One region of the Pediococcus sp. genome, then DNA from elsewhere that is predicted to be linked to it. Evidence: riboswitches for the same ligand, from Rfam matches in the RefSeq annotation. Region 1 holds a riboswitch; the other holds the start of a gene.
The links. Region 1 has a riboswitch for lysine ahead of lysA (diaminopimelate decarboxylase). Riboswitches for the same ligand answer to the same signal wherever they lie in the genome.

Region 1 (6,836 bases):
AATGAAAGCATGGGTTTCCGTTTCTTGCATCGCAAGTTCTGGAATCTGATGCAAGCTTTGATAAATTTTGATTAATTGAGGCTCTGTTAACATTGCTTGTTTGTTCATAACTTTACAGCTTTCTTAAAGTGTCCTCGAGTTCTGTCTTTGACCGAGTTTGGTCATCAATATCTTTCATTTTGCGGGCAGGCACACCAGCCACCATCGTGTAGGGGGCAACATCATTCGTCACAACCGCACCAGCAGCCACAACTGCCCCTTCTCCAACGTGAACACCTTCCAAAACAACGGAATTTGCCCCAATCATGACATTATCATCAATGCGCACGGGTTGGGCAGACGCCGGCTCAACCACGCCAGCTAAAACAGTTCCGGCACCAATATGAGCATGTTTTCCGACAATCGCACGACCGCCCATGACAACTCCCATATCAATCATGGTGTCTTCACCAACCTCAGCGCCAATGTTGATCAATGCTCCCATCATAATGACGGCATTGTCACCGATCACAACTTGATCCCGGATAATTGCCCCGGGTTCGATGCGCGCATTGATATTCTTAGTGTCCAACAATGGGACCGCTGAATTACGTCCATCATTTTCAACTTCATAATCTTCAATAACTGCTTTGTTGTTCTCAAGAAATGGTTTAACATCTGCCCAATCGCCAAAAACGGTTCCGGTTTTGGTTTCTACAAACGCTCGGACGCCTTTTGGAACATCAAGTTTAGTCAAATCACCTTTTAGAGTGACCTTTACGGGTGTTTTTTTCTTGGCGTTACTGATAAAATCAATGATTTCACGTGCATCTAACTGTGCCATGGATAAAATCCTTCCTTTATATAAACTTTTTTATTTTTCGTTGTCAGGTTATCATAAGGCTCAATGGTTATTTGAACTTTAAAAATTCTCGATTCTTCTATATTATATGGCATTCAGCAACTAAACAAAACTGCAATCCAGTTTGACCAAATCTTCATAACTTTCTCGTTTAACAATGACTTGTGCTTTACCTTTTTCGACAAACACCACCGCTGGCCGCGGATTTCGATTATAATTTGACGCCATTGAATACCCGTAAGCACCAGTAGCTGGAATTACCAAAACATCACCAGGCTGCGATTTAGGTAAGGCTTGTTTTTGAATCAAAATATCGCCTGATTCACAATATTTACCTGCAATTCTAACCGTTTCATCTGGTTTAGCCGTTGCCTGATTAGCTAAAACGGCTTCATATTTGGCCTCATAAAGCGCCGGTCGAATGTTATCGCCCATCCCGCCATCCACCGTCACATATGGGCGAATGCCAGGTACTTCTTTTCTTGAGCCAATTGTATATAAACTATATCCCGCGGGGCCTGCAATGGAACGGCCCGGTTCAATCCAAATGGCCGGCATTTTTAGCTGACGTAACGTGACCTGCTTTTGGACGGCCTTCACAATTGCGTCAACAAATTCTTCGGGTGCCAGCGGATCATCTTCTTTGGTGTACTGAATCCCAAAGCCCCCACCAATATTTAAGACTCGGGTTTCAAAGTTAAACTTCTTTTGCCAGTCAGCAGCCAAATCAACTAATTTTTGGGCTGCCATGACAAACCCATTAACCTCAAAGATTTGTGAACCAATGTGAGCATGAATACCAAGCATCTCTAGTTGTGAATTTGCTAACACCTGCTGCAACGCTTTTTGCGCTTGCCCAGATTGAATATCAAAGCCGAATTTGCTATCCTCTTGACCAGTTTGGTCATACTTATGGGTATGCGCTGAAACACCGGGCGTTAAACGTAACATGACTTTAATTGTCTGTTGTTTTTCTTTCAAGATTTCGCTTAGTAACTCAATTTCGTGAAAATTATCTAAAATCACAACCCCGATATGATGATCCACGGCCATTTCCAATTCTGCGCGTGATTTGTTATTGCCGTGAAAACTAACTTTTTCCATTGGAAAGCCAGCTTTGATGGCCGTATATAACTCGCCACCTGATACCACATCAATGTGCGCGTCCTCTTGATTGACAAGTTGAAACATCCCAACTGTGGCAAATGCTTTGCTGGCATAACTCACGGCGTAATCGACTTGATTACGCTCAAACACCTTTTTAAACCGCCGAATTTGTTGGCGGATTGCTGAGACATCATAGGCAATTAGCGGCGTCCCATAAGTATGCGCCAATTCTACGGCATCAGCCCCATCAATCATTAAATGTCCTGCTTCGTTTACTTGTTGCTCCCCTTGAGTACCCATTTATTTACCCCACTAGTTTTATAATTATTTTATTAAACAAAAAAGAGACCTTTTTGTTTAGCGCAAACAAAAAGATCCCAGAATGAGTTCATTATTATTCTGTATCAATTGTCGATAGCGCCCCGCAGCCGACATGTTTTGCTGCGACAGTCCGCAGTCTGTTAAACTACGTCCCAGCACACCAAACCCCTATCCAGATTTGACGCTTCGGCAACCGCCCCTTTCACTAGCTTCATAATTTGATAGAAATTCCACTAATTACTCTTGTTGGTTGCGACCTCTTAAATTATTAAAAAGTTTATAATACTTCTCACAGATAGTCAACCCCTTTACTCCAATAAAATTCCCTGTAGCTCTTTTGTATCAGTTAAAACAACTTTATCTCCATTTAATTTAGAGCTGCTAATATCGAGCTTGTTTAGTTCTAACATTGCTTTCACATGTAGTTTTGAACTGCGGCCAGCCGCATTGTTTTCCTAAATCAAAAATAAAAAACTTACTACTAAGTATTTCTTATAATTGATTAATTCAAAGAATAATTTAGTTGCTATTCATCAAAAAAATGCTAAAATTCACAATAACTAATCAAACTTTAATAAAATATAATTTTTGAAAACTAGAAAGGATTTTTTTACTCATGAAGGTTGTTAAATTTGGCGGTAGCTCATTAGCAGACGGCGCCCATTTTCAAAAAGTCATCTCCATCATTAAGGCTGATCCTGCACGACAGATTGTCGTTGTTTCCGCACCAGGGAAACGATTTTCTGAAGATACAAAGGTCACCGATCTCCTAATCACCTACGCTCAAAGGGTAATTGATCATCAAGATCCAAAAACGGTTGTGGATAAAATTAGTCAACGCTACCAAGCGATTAGTGATTTCTTTGGATTGCCAGCTAGACCAATTGACAAAATCATCAAAAAGCTTCGGTCACTACCCCTTGAATATTATCCAAGCAACACGTATTTGATGGCTGCCTTCAAAGCGCATGGTGAACGTCTTAATGCCATGTTGTTAACCGCCGTGCTCAATCATCTGAACATCCCTGCTCGCTTTGTGGATCCTTTTGAGGCAGGAATTATCGTAACTGACGATCCGAGTGACGCCTCTGTTTTACCAGAAACTTACGAAAATTTAGCGCATCTAAAGGTTACAGAAGAAAAACTAATTTTTCCTGGTTTCTTTGGGTTTACGCCGAATGGCCAGATTGCCACCTTTTCCCGCGGTGGTTCCGATATCACCGGCGCAATTGTTTCCCGAGGACTAAAAGCCGATTTATACGAAAATTTCACTGACGTTGATGCCATTTACGCGGCCGATCCACGGATTGTAGATCATCCCCATGCCATTAAGAAAATGACCTACCGCGAAATGCGCGAACTTTCTTATGCAGGTTTTTCCGTGTTTCATGATGAGGCAATTATTCCGGCAATTGAAGGCCAGGTCCCAATCAATGTGAAAAACACTAATCATCCCGAATTACCGGGAACTTTAATCGTTCCAGAAGATAGTTTTGAGCCCCACCGCACCATCACGGGTGTAGCAAGTTCCGATCGATTTGCGGCTCTATATCTGCACCGTTACCTGCTAAATAAAGAAGTTGGTTTTACATTAAAACTCCTTCAAATTTTATATAAATATGATGTTTCTTATGAACATATGCCTTCTGGAATTGATGACTTAACCATAATCTTTGACAAAAACCAGTTAGACAACGAAACTATTCATGAGATGTGTCATGACATTAAAAATACGTTGCATCCAGATCAACTTGATTGGATTGATGATTATGCGATTATCATGGTGGTTGGTGAAGGTATGCGGTCAAAAGTTGGGACAATTGAAAATATCATCCGTCCCCTCGCTGAAAACAACATTGGTGTTCACATGATCAATCAGGGTGCTTCACGAATTTCAATTATGTTAGGCACCAAACAAGCAGACGCCAAAAAAGCCGTCAAACAAATCTATCAACAGTTTTTCACATGTCAAACTGACACCCACGAAAGGAGCACTACTCATGCAGATTGATAAAGTTCATGGTTCCGAAAACCACTTCTTTTTACTCGATCAAACTCAGCTACAAACTAAATTAACTGACCAAGAATTAATTAATTTCGCCACAAAAATTACAAATCCGCAAACCGGACTTTTACAGGGAGCAGATGGCGTTTTAGTCATTGACGAGCCCACGCACGAAACGGCCTTGGCCCAGATGCGGGTCATTAACGCTGATGGCAGTGAAGCCTCAATGTGTGGAAATGGGTTACGGACCGTTTCCCGTTATTTAAGTAAAAAATTTCAGGTAGACCAATTTAAAGTTCAAACGCTTAACGCCGATTTAAAAGTCAGTAAAGCAAAGGATTTTGCGCCAAACGTGCCCGCATTTAGTGTTGAAATTTCACCAGTCTCATTTGATGCGGAAAAGTTACCGTTTCACAATGCAAACCATCAGCAATTAGTTGACGAGCCATGGCCAGAACTACTACCAGAACTCAAATTTACCGCACTCGCAGTGCCTAATCCTCATTTGATCAGTTTTGTCTCTGCTGAAGAATTAGCATCTGATGACCTAGGGACTTTAGGGAAACGTCTCAACGAACCCAACCCTTACTTTCCAGACGGTGTAAATGTCAGTTTTGCGGAAATTTTGGGTCAAAATAAATTATTTGTTCGTACTTTTGAACGAGGAGTTGGCTTCACCAATGCTTGTGGAACCGGCATGTCAGCTACTAGTTTGGCATTTGCCCTCACCCATCCTGATGAAGGTCAGTTTGATCAAGAAATCACCGTTTATAATCCCGGTGGCTTAGTTAAAACCAACGTCCACAAACGAAATGGCATCTATGATATTGATTTAATTGGAAATGCGACGGTCACACATCACCTTGAGATTTCCGAAGCTGACCTGCATGCCGCTAAATTAACTGATGTTCAAATCAACAAAACGGATGAAGAAACAAGTTATCAAAAATTTGTGACACAATTGCCAAAAATCAACAATATTTCCGTTAAATCATAAAAAAAGAGGCCGGACAAAAACTATGTTTTGTCCGGTCTATTTATATTTCCCCAAATATTATTTCTAAAACGTGGGAAAAAGCAGATTCTTCCGCCTATCTTCAGAATCTAACGCCTTTTGTCCACTTTTTATTTTATTGTTTTTGATGAGAAACCTTCTCCAACGTCCAACCAGACATTAAATGGAATTCATAGTCTTGGCTGACAAACTGCTTATTGGGAACGCCATTGCTAAATAACAAGCGCATTTCCTCGTTTTTATAAACGCGTGTTTTACGAGTAATCTTGACTTGATTCAACTTAGAATTTCGTTTAATTTTGGTAGTTCCGGTTGTAGGGTCCGTCTTAGCCAGTTTTTGCTGCAATGGATTTGTGGCGTAATAATAAATTCGCTCATCCTTGGTACCAATTTGTTGATACAAGATGGCATGTTTGCCCTTCACACTTGAGGTCAACGGATAAGTTTGCGTTTGATTAACTTCTTTCATTCCTAAATAAATATTGTAGTTTAACGCGATTAACACGACACTCCCAATACTTAAAATAAGACCCAAAGTTACCCAAATCATTTTATTAATACCACGGTGCATAAAAATCATGCTACAAGCAAAAAGGATTGCACCAGCGAACAAAAAAATAATTATCATGTTAATATCCCCCTCGTGCATCTTTTTTCAAGAAGAACGTTAATAGAAAACCAAGTACCGCAAACATTGTGGCAATTAAAAATGCGTAGCGGAATCCTAAAACATTCGCATTTAAAGCAAGTTTTTTAAATAAGATAGGTGTTGCTTGTGAAACGCCGCTGCCTGGGGTGTGAGATAACGTCACACTTGACATGATGGAAACTAAAATGGCTGTTCCCATGGAAGCAAATACCTGACGGGCCGTATTATTCACGACCGTTCCATCACCAATCAAATTTAGTGGTAAATCGTTCATTCCAGTTGTCGTAACTGGCATCATAACCATTGAAATTCCAAACATTCGGACTGCATACAAACAAGTTAAATAAAACACTGGTGTTTGAGCGGTAATTGGAATAAATGAAGCTGTCGTCAAAACTAGCAGAAACATCCCTGCAATTGACATGTTTCTTGCACCCAAACGGTCAAAAATTCGACCGGTAATTGGGTTCATAACCCCCATGGCAATGGCCCCAGGTAACAGAGTTAAACCGGACGCTAGCGGCGATTCACCACGCACCGTTTGGAGATAAAGGGGCAAAACCAATGTGAATCCATTCATGGACATAAAGGAAACAGAAACCAAAATTGCAGACAAGGTAAAGTCTGAATGTTCAAACACTTTAAACTGTAAAAGTGGATTTTTAATTTTAAGCGACCGTAAAATAAAAATAGCAACTACTAAAACACCGACAATCAAGGTTCCATAGACAATTGGATTAGTCCAAGAATAGGTTCCAACTGATGAAAACGCAAATAACATTGAACCAAAACCAATCATTGATAAAAGCACTGAAGACCAATCAACAGGTGCTTTTTTAGTTGGCAAAACTTTTCGTAAAGTAAAATAGCCCGCAACCAATACAATGAAAGAAATGGG
Region 2 (6,836 bases), on a different contig from region 1:
TATCAAGCAACAAGATAAGTTTTGTAGTTTCACCTTGAGATTTTTAAATATTGATTGATGCAGAACTGGAAGTGAAATGACTTCTGGTTCTTTTTTTGATTGGAACTGGCGGATAAAATTTCACGCGTTAGTTTAGTTGTGCGGTATGATAAGGGTGGCAGTAAATTAGCAACGAAACATTTTGAAACTGGACAAAAAAAGTACATTATGAGAACAAATTCTGGTATTCTTATACGTAGATCGTTTTGATGTGTTAATTTATATTAACATCACACGTTGAAAGTAATGAACGGGGATAGCTGTGAATAAAAAAATTTATACCACAAGGCTAAAGCTGCGACCATTTGTGCCGGCTGATTTAACAGGGTTACGAGCCATCGTTGAAAACGAAGAAATTGCAGAGATGGCTAGTTTTCGTGTGGCTGCAAACGCGTTTGAAAGTGATTATTTTTTACAGCAACTTATGCAACCCAACATTTGGGCTATGACAATAAAGCAAACTTCAGAAGTTATCGGTAGTGTTGGGCTTTATCCAGTGGTGGGTGATAATCATGAACGAGATCCATTAAAACTGGAATTAGGTTACATGCTGAATCAAGATTTTTGGGGCCGCGGGTATATGACAGAAGCCGTTCAATCAATTTTAAATCATACTTTTCATGAAAACTCCGCATATGTCGTATTGGCAAGTACCTATGCTGAAAATAAACGATCGGCAGCTATTTTAGAACATCTTAGTTTTAAGAAGGTCGGTGAACATGTTTTACCGGCAAGTGTGTTAAATCCGGTTTCGCGACAAGAAAATTTTTATCAATTAACAGCGCAAGCATTTATAGAAGGTGGTCATTATGCAACTCACTAAAGGATTTGAACAAGCAGCATGTATTATTGCGTTATTGTGTACACAGGATCGCTCAATTCCGTTGACGACGGCGGTGATTCACGATCGATTAACAGGATCAGAGACTTATTTGCGAAAAATTATGCGTAAATTGGTTGTTGCCGGTTTGGTTACCTCAATTCCGGGAAATAATGGCGGTTTTCGACTAGCCAAAAAGCCAAGTGAAATTTCATTACTGGACATTGTTGAAGCGAGTGAAGGACCCATTAAAACATATCCAGACATGGGTTTTATTGAAAATGTGTTTTCTGAGGCCCATCCGATTGCCGAGCGTGGTAAAAATGTTTTAAACGACACATTTCAACAGGCAGATAATTTGTGGCGCGACTATCTCAAACATCAAAGTTTGAATGATGTGCTCGTTAAAATCATGGGTGAACCTGCAGTTCCGGGAATTGATTGGAACGGCTCTGACAATGAGTTACATGCCCAGTTTCAAAAGCTAAACGAGAAAATTCAGGGCACAAAATTAACGAATGATTAACACTTGGTGTTGTCAGATACACTGAGCTTGTATATAATTGATTCATATCGAAAGAAGAGGTTGCCAAACTCATCAGTCACAGCTTGTAGATGAAAAAGCATTGTAGACAAGTTGCAAAAGGGTGTTTGGCCGAAATTTTAAGTTGCTTTTTCAACTTAGAGTTGGGATCTGGTTTAATAAATCAGGGACTGTCGTGGTGCATTCAAACACATCGCGGGGCGCTATCTACGATTTGACTGAGAAATTTAGTAAGTCTTTTTGTATGGCGATTTGTTATGCAAAAAGGCTTTTTTTATTGGTTAAAAATAAGATTGCCTTTTTAATTCGAATTTTAAGGAGGAAGTAGCTTTATGGCACAGGAAGAGAATCATTCAATTGATCGATCTTTGAAGACACGGCATATCTCCATGATCGCGCTTGGAGGAAGTATTGGAACTGGATTATTTGTGGCTAGTGGGTCAGCGATTTCAGAGGCTGGTCCAGCTGGTGCACTGATTGCGTACGTGGCAATGGGGATCATGGTGTACTTCTTGATGACGAGTTTAGGGGAAATGGCCACTTACATGCCAGTTTCGGGTTCGTTTGCGACCTATTCCACAAAATATGTGGATCCGGCTTTGGGATTTGCGATGGGCTGGAATTACTGGTTTAACTGGGCAATTACCTTGGCAGTTGATATCAGTACAGTTTCCATTGTCATGAAATTTTGGCTACCCAACGTACCCGGTTGGGTTTGGAGTACGGTAGCGCTGATCTTGATTTTTGCGATTAACGCTTTAACGGTAAAGACGTTTGGTGAAACTGAGTACTGGATGGCGTTGATTAAGGTTGTCACGGTAATTATTTTCTTAGTCATTGGTGTGGCAGTAATTTTTGGCATTATGGGTGGTCATGCAACTTATCTAAACAACTTCACCTATAAAAAAGCACCGTTTGTCGGTGGGCTTCCGATGATTTTAAGTGTTTTCGTCGTTGCTGGATTTTCATTTCAAGGAACTGAATTGATTGGAATTACAGCTGGAGAATCTGAAACTCCCGAAAAGAGTGTCCCTAAGGCGATTAATCAAGTTTTCTGGCGCATTTTATTATTCTATATTTTAGCTATTTTTGTCATCGCTTGTATCATCCCGTACACAAGTCCCGATTTATTGGGTTCTTCTGCAAGTGATGTCAAAATTAGTCCGTTTACGCTAGTGTTCCGGCGAGCTGGTTTGGCAGGTGCGGCCAGCATTATGAATGCCGTGATCTTGACGTCGGTGATTTCATCGGCTAATTCTGGCATGTACGCTTCAACTCGGATGCTTTATTCGTTAGCTTTACAAGGATACGCACCCAAGACATTTAGCTTAACCACAAAACGAGGAATTCCTTTGATGGCGTTGATTGGCACAACGATTGTGGGGGCGTTAACATTTATTTCTAGCATTGCAGGCCCTGAAATCTATATGTGGCTGGTCGCTGCAAGTGGGCTGACTGGTTTTATTGCTTGGTTAGGGATTGCTATTTCTCATTTCCGTTTTCGCAGGGCATTCGTCAAACAAGGACACAAAGTCGAAGAATTACGCTACCATGCAAAATGGTTCCCATTTGGGCCGATTTTTGCGTTTGTACTGTGTCTACTCGTTATTGCCGGTCAAGATATCCATTCGTTTGCCACGTTTAACTGGGAAGCAATTGGGATCAGTTACATGAGTGTCCCGATTTTTATCATTTTATATACGTATTATAAAATTAAATATCATACTCATGTTATTTCGTTGGACGAAGTTGATTTAACACAACCTGATTTTATTTTAAAGGCTCGAAAAGCTGAAAAATAAGTGTATAATGTAAGGCGCTGCAATAAAACAGACTGTTTTTGAGAAAAGAAGTTTTAATCTACATGTTGTTTTAACTTAGATTCATGCTACAATATATAGTATTAAAACAGGAATAAAGGGGAACTTCGAATGATTGCATTGTCAGGCCCAATCGGCGCAGGAAAAACAACGTTAACAGAAATTTTGTCACAACATTTAGGTACAAAAGCATTTTATGAATCGGTGGATGATAATAAGATTTTGCCACTCTTTTATAAAGATCCTAAACGCTATGCTTTTCTTCTTCAGATTTATTTTCTGAATCGCCGTTTAGATGGTATTAAAGAAGCTTTTCAAACCAAAAATAGTGTGATGGATCGTTCTATTTATGAAGATTCACTTCTATTCCATCTGAATGCAGATTTGGGTCGGGCAACAAGCACCGAAGTTCAGATCTATGACTCTTTACTAACAAATATGATGGAAGAACTTCCAGAAACTCATTATCAAAAGAATCCTGATTTGTTAATTGATATCAACATTTCGTTTGATACAATGTTGGAACGGATCAAAAATCGTGGTCGCTCATATGAACAGATTGATAATGATCCTAGTTTATATGAGTATTATCGTGACTTGAATGATCGTTATAGTGAGTGGTATGACAATTATAATGAGAGTCCAAAGATTCAAATTGATGGGGATCAGTTTGATTTTGTGGAAGATCCACAGGCACGTCAAAAAGTAATTCAAACAATTGATCAAAAAATTGCTGAAATTTAGTTGTCTATTGGATTAGTTTCGGTTATGATTAGGTTATTAATAAATAAACGTAGATTCACATAAAGTAGATTTAAAGCGAGATAGAGTTAGTGAAAGCTATCAATCGAAACTCCGGTGGATTAAAACGGGTGAGTAATTTCACACGGCTGCGGTCGTTAAACTCCAATTAAGGGTGCTGGTAACAGCAAACTTGGGTGGTACCGCGAAAAAGACCTTTTCGTCCCAATTAATGGGATGATTAGGTCTTTTTATTATGTATACAAAATTGAAGGAGGACATGAAAATGTTAGATTTAAAAAATATTCGCACAAATACAGATTTCGTAAAAGAACGTTTAGGGACACGCGGTATTGATCCAAAAGAAATTGAAAAATTATTGGACGTGGATCAAAAACGTCGGGACTTAATCGTCGAAAGTGAAACACTCAAAAAGACGCGTAACGAGGTTTCAGACCAAATTTCGTTATTGAAACGTCAAAAAGAAGATGCCAATGACAAAATTACTGAAATGCGCAAAGTAAGTGGCGAGATCAAGGAACTTGATGCCCAATTGCAAACATTGACTGAACAAGTTCAGGATATGGCAGCTCATTTACCAAACATTCCTAACCAAGATGTCCCAATCAGTTTGACCGAAGAAGGCAGTGTGGAATTACGCAAAGTGGGTAAACCTCGTAAATTCACGTTTAAACCAAAAGCACATTGGGACATTGGTGAAGATTTAGGCATTTTAGATTTTGAAAGAGCAGCCAAGGTATCAGGCAGTCGGTTTGTTTATTATATTGGCATGGGTGCTAAGCTGGAACGGGCGGTTTATAACTTTTTCTTAGATCAAAATGATAAAGCTGGTTATACGGAAATGATTACGCCCTACATGGTGAATGATGAGTCAATGTATGGAACAGGCCAATTCCCTAAGTTTAAGGAAAATCATGCCGGCTATGAGATTCAAGATAGTGAATTAACTTTAATTCCAACTGCTGAAGTACCATTGGTTAACTTCCATCGCAATGAAATTTTGGATGGGGATGATTTACCAATTAATGAAACAGCTTTATCACCTGCATTTCGTTCTGAAGCGGGGAGTGCTGGCCGTGATACGCGTGGGTTGATTCGGATGCATCAATTCAACAAGGTGGAAATGGTTAAGTTTACAAAACCTGAAAATTCATGGAACGAACTTGAAAAGTTGACTAATCAGGCAGAAAGTTTACTGAAATTATTGAAATTGCCATACCATGTGATTACCTTAACAACGAGTGATATGAGTTTTACTGCTGCGATGACGCATGACTTGGAAGTTTGGATTCCAGCTCAAAACATGTATCGTGAGATTTCGAGTTGTTCAAATTGTACAGATTTTCAGGCTCGTCGGGCTCAAATTCGTTATCGAGATGAAAATGGCAAATTACAATATGTGCACACTTTGAATGGTTCTGGATTAGCAGTTGGGCGAACAGTGGCTGCTATTCTTGAAAATTATCAAAACGAAGATGGATCAGTTACCATCCCCGACGTTTTAGTACCCTATATGGGTGGTGTGACAAAAATTACAAAGTAGCTGTGAACTGGGTGATACTAGGAAAGGATCAAATATAATTCATAGTGGATATTTTACGACAACTACAAAAATTTATTGACAATTGGTAGGGGTCAATGATAATATTATGTAGTTGTCGTTTGATGGAGGATTAGCTCAGTTGGGAGAGCGTCTGCCTTACAAGCAGAGGGTCACAGGTTCGAGCCCTGTATCCTCCATTTGAGCCGTTAGCTCAGTTGGTAGAGCATCTGACTTTTAATCAGAGGGTCGGCAGTTCGAGGCTGCCACGGCTCATTTACAAATATAAGCATTGCGGGCGTGGCGGAATTGGCAGACGCGCAAGATTTAGGTTCTTGTATCGAAAGATGTAAGGGTTCGAGTCCCTTCGCCCGCACTTCTAATTAATATTCTGTATTAATTAGCCGACTTAGCTCAGTTGGCAGAGCATCTGTTTTGTAAACAGGAGGTCGGAGGTTCGAATCCTCTAGTCGGCATTAGCAACTATGCGGAAGTAGTTCAGTGGTAGAACATCACCTTGCCATGGTGGGGGTCGCGAGTTCGAATCTCGTCTTCCGCTTTGTAGTTTTCACTACAAGCACACATATATTTGCCGGGGTGGCGGAATTGGCAGACGCACAGGACTTAAAATCCTGCGGTCAGTGATGACCGTACCGGTTCGATCCCGGTCCTCGGCATTTTTAAAATAAGCACCCATAGCGCAATTGGATAGAGTGTCTGACTACGAATCAGAAGGTTGTAGGTTCGACTCCTACTGGGTGCATCCCCTTCAGGATTAACTGTTTATTGACAGATTGACTGAAAAAAACATAAAATGCCAACTGTAATTCGTTTACTAGTTGGCATTTTACGTTTAGGAGTATTTTAGCAACAATGTGTGGATTTAAGAACAAACGGGAAGTAGCTCAGCTTGGTAGAGCACCTGGTTTGGGACCAGGGGGTCGCAGGTTCGAATCCTGTCTTCCCGATTACGCACTTAGACGGTGGAAAAGTGCATTTACGGAGAATTACCCACTTAAAGTTATTTACCAATAACGGGAAGTAGCTCAGCTTGGTAGAGCACCACGTTCGGGACGTGGGGGTCGCAGGTTCGAATCCTGTTTTCCCGATTTATGAAGAGAAGCATCAAATCAGCCGATTTGATGCTTCTCTTTTTATAAAATGCTACATTACAATAGTACAAAGTTTACAATAGTACAAAGTTTAATCAAAAAATTAAAAGGTCCATTTCAAAAATGATTGAATATCTCTAAATTGTTCACCTGATGACCACTATTTTTAAGTTTTAATCATCAAGTGTCGGCCTCAGTA

Region 2: another riboswitch for lysine. It lies ahead of DD627_RS02600 (amino acid permease); the one in region 1 lies ahead of lysA (diaminopimelate decarboxylase).

The regions. Positions count from the first base shown of each region.
Region 1 is NZ_DOEM01000027.1:52,109-58,944, reverse strand. It holds gene DD627_RS06755 (N-acetyldiaminopimelate deacetylase) at 1-93, opposite strand, end outside; gene dapD (2,3,4,5-tetrahydropyridine-2,6-dicarboxylate N-acetyltransferase) at 113-823, opposite strand; gene lysA (diaminopimelate decarboxylase) at 944-2,248, opposite strand; lysine riboswitch at 2,356-2,539, opposite strand; gene DD627_RS06740 (aspartate kinase) at 2,886-4,280, shown strand; gene dapF (diaminopimelate epimerase) at 4,270-5,271, shown strand; gene DD627_RS06730 (DUF4811 domain-containing protein) at 5,405-5,917, opposite strand; gene DD627_RS06725 (MDR family MFS transporter) at 5,919-6,836, opposite strand, start outside.
Region 2 is NZ_DOEM01000007.1:105,436-112,271, reverse strand. It holds gene DD627_RS02610 (GNAT family N-acetyltransferase) at 302-862, shown strand; gene DD627_RS02605 (Rrf2 family transcriptional regulator) at 849-1,385, shown strand; lysine riboswitch at 1,432-1,617, shown strand; gene DD627_RS02600 (amino acid permease) at 1,736-3,205, shown strand; gene DD627_RS02595 (deoxynucleoside kinase) at 3,335-3,967, shown strand; gene serS (serine--tRNA ligase) at 4,251-5,528, shown strand; tRNA gene DD627_RS02585 (tRNA-Val) at 5,653-5,725, shown strand; tRNA gene DD627_RS02580 (tRNA-Lys) at 5,729-5,801, shown strand; tRNA gene DD627_RS02575 (tRNA-Leu) at 5,820-5,901, shown strand; tRNA gene DD627_RS02570 (tRNA-Thr) at 5,929-6,001, shown strand; tRNA gene DD627_RS02565 (tRNA-Gly) at 6,013-6,084, shown strand; tRNA gene DD627_RS02560 (tRNA-Leu) at 6,117-6,202, shown strand; tRNA gene DD627_RS02555 (tRNA-Arg) at 6,215-6,288, shown strand; tRNA gene DD627_RS02550 (tRNA-Pro) at 6,420-6,493, shown strand; tRNA gene DD627_RS02545 (tRNA-Pro) at 6,561-6,634, shown strand.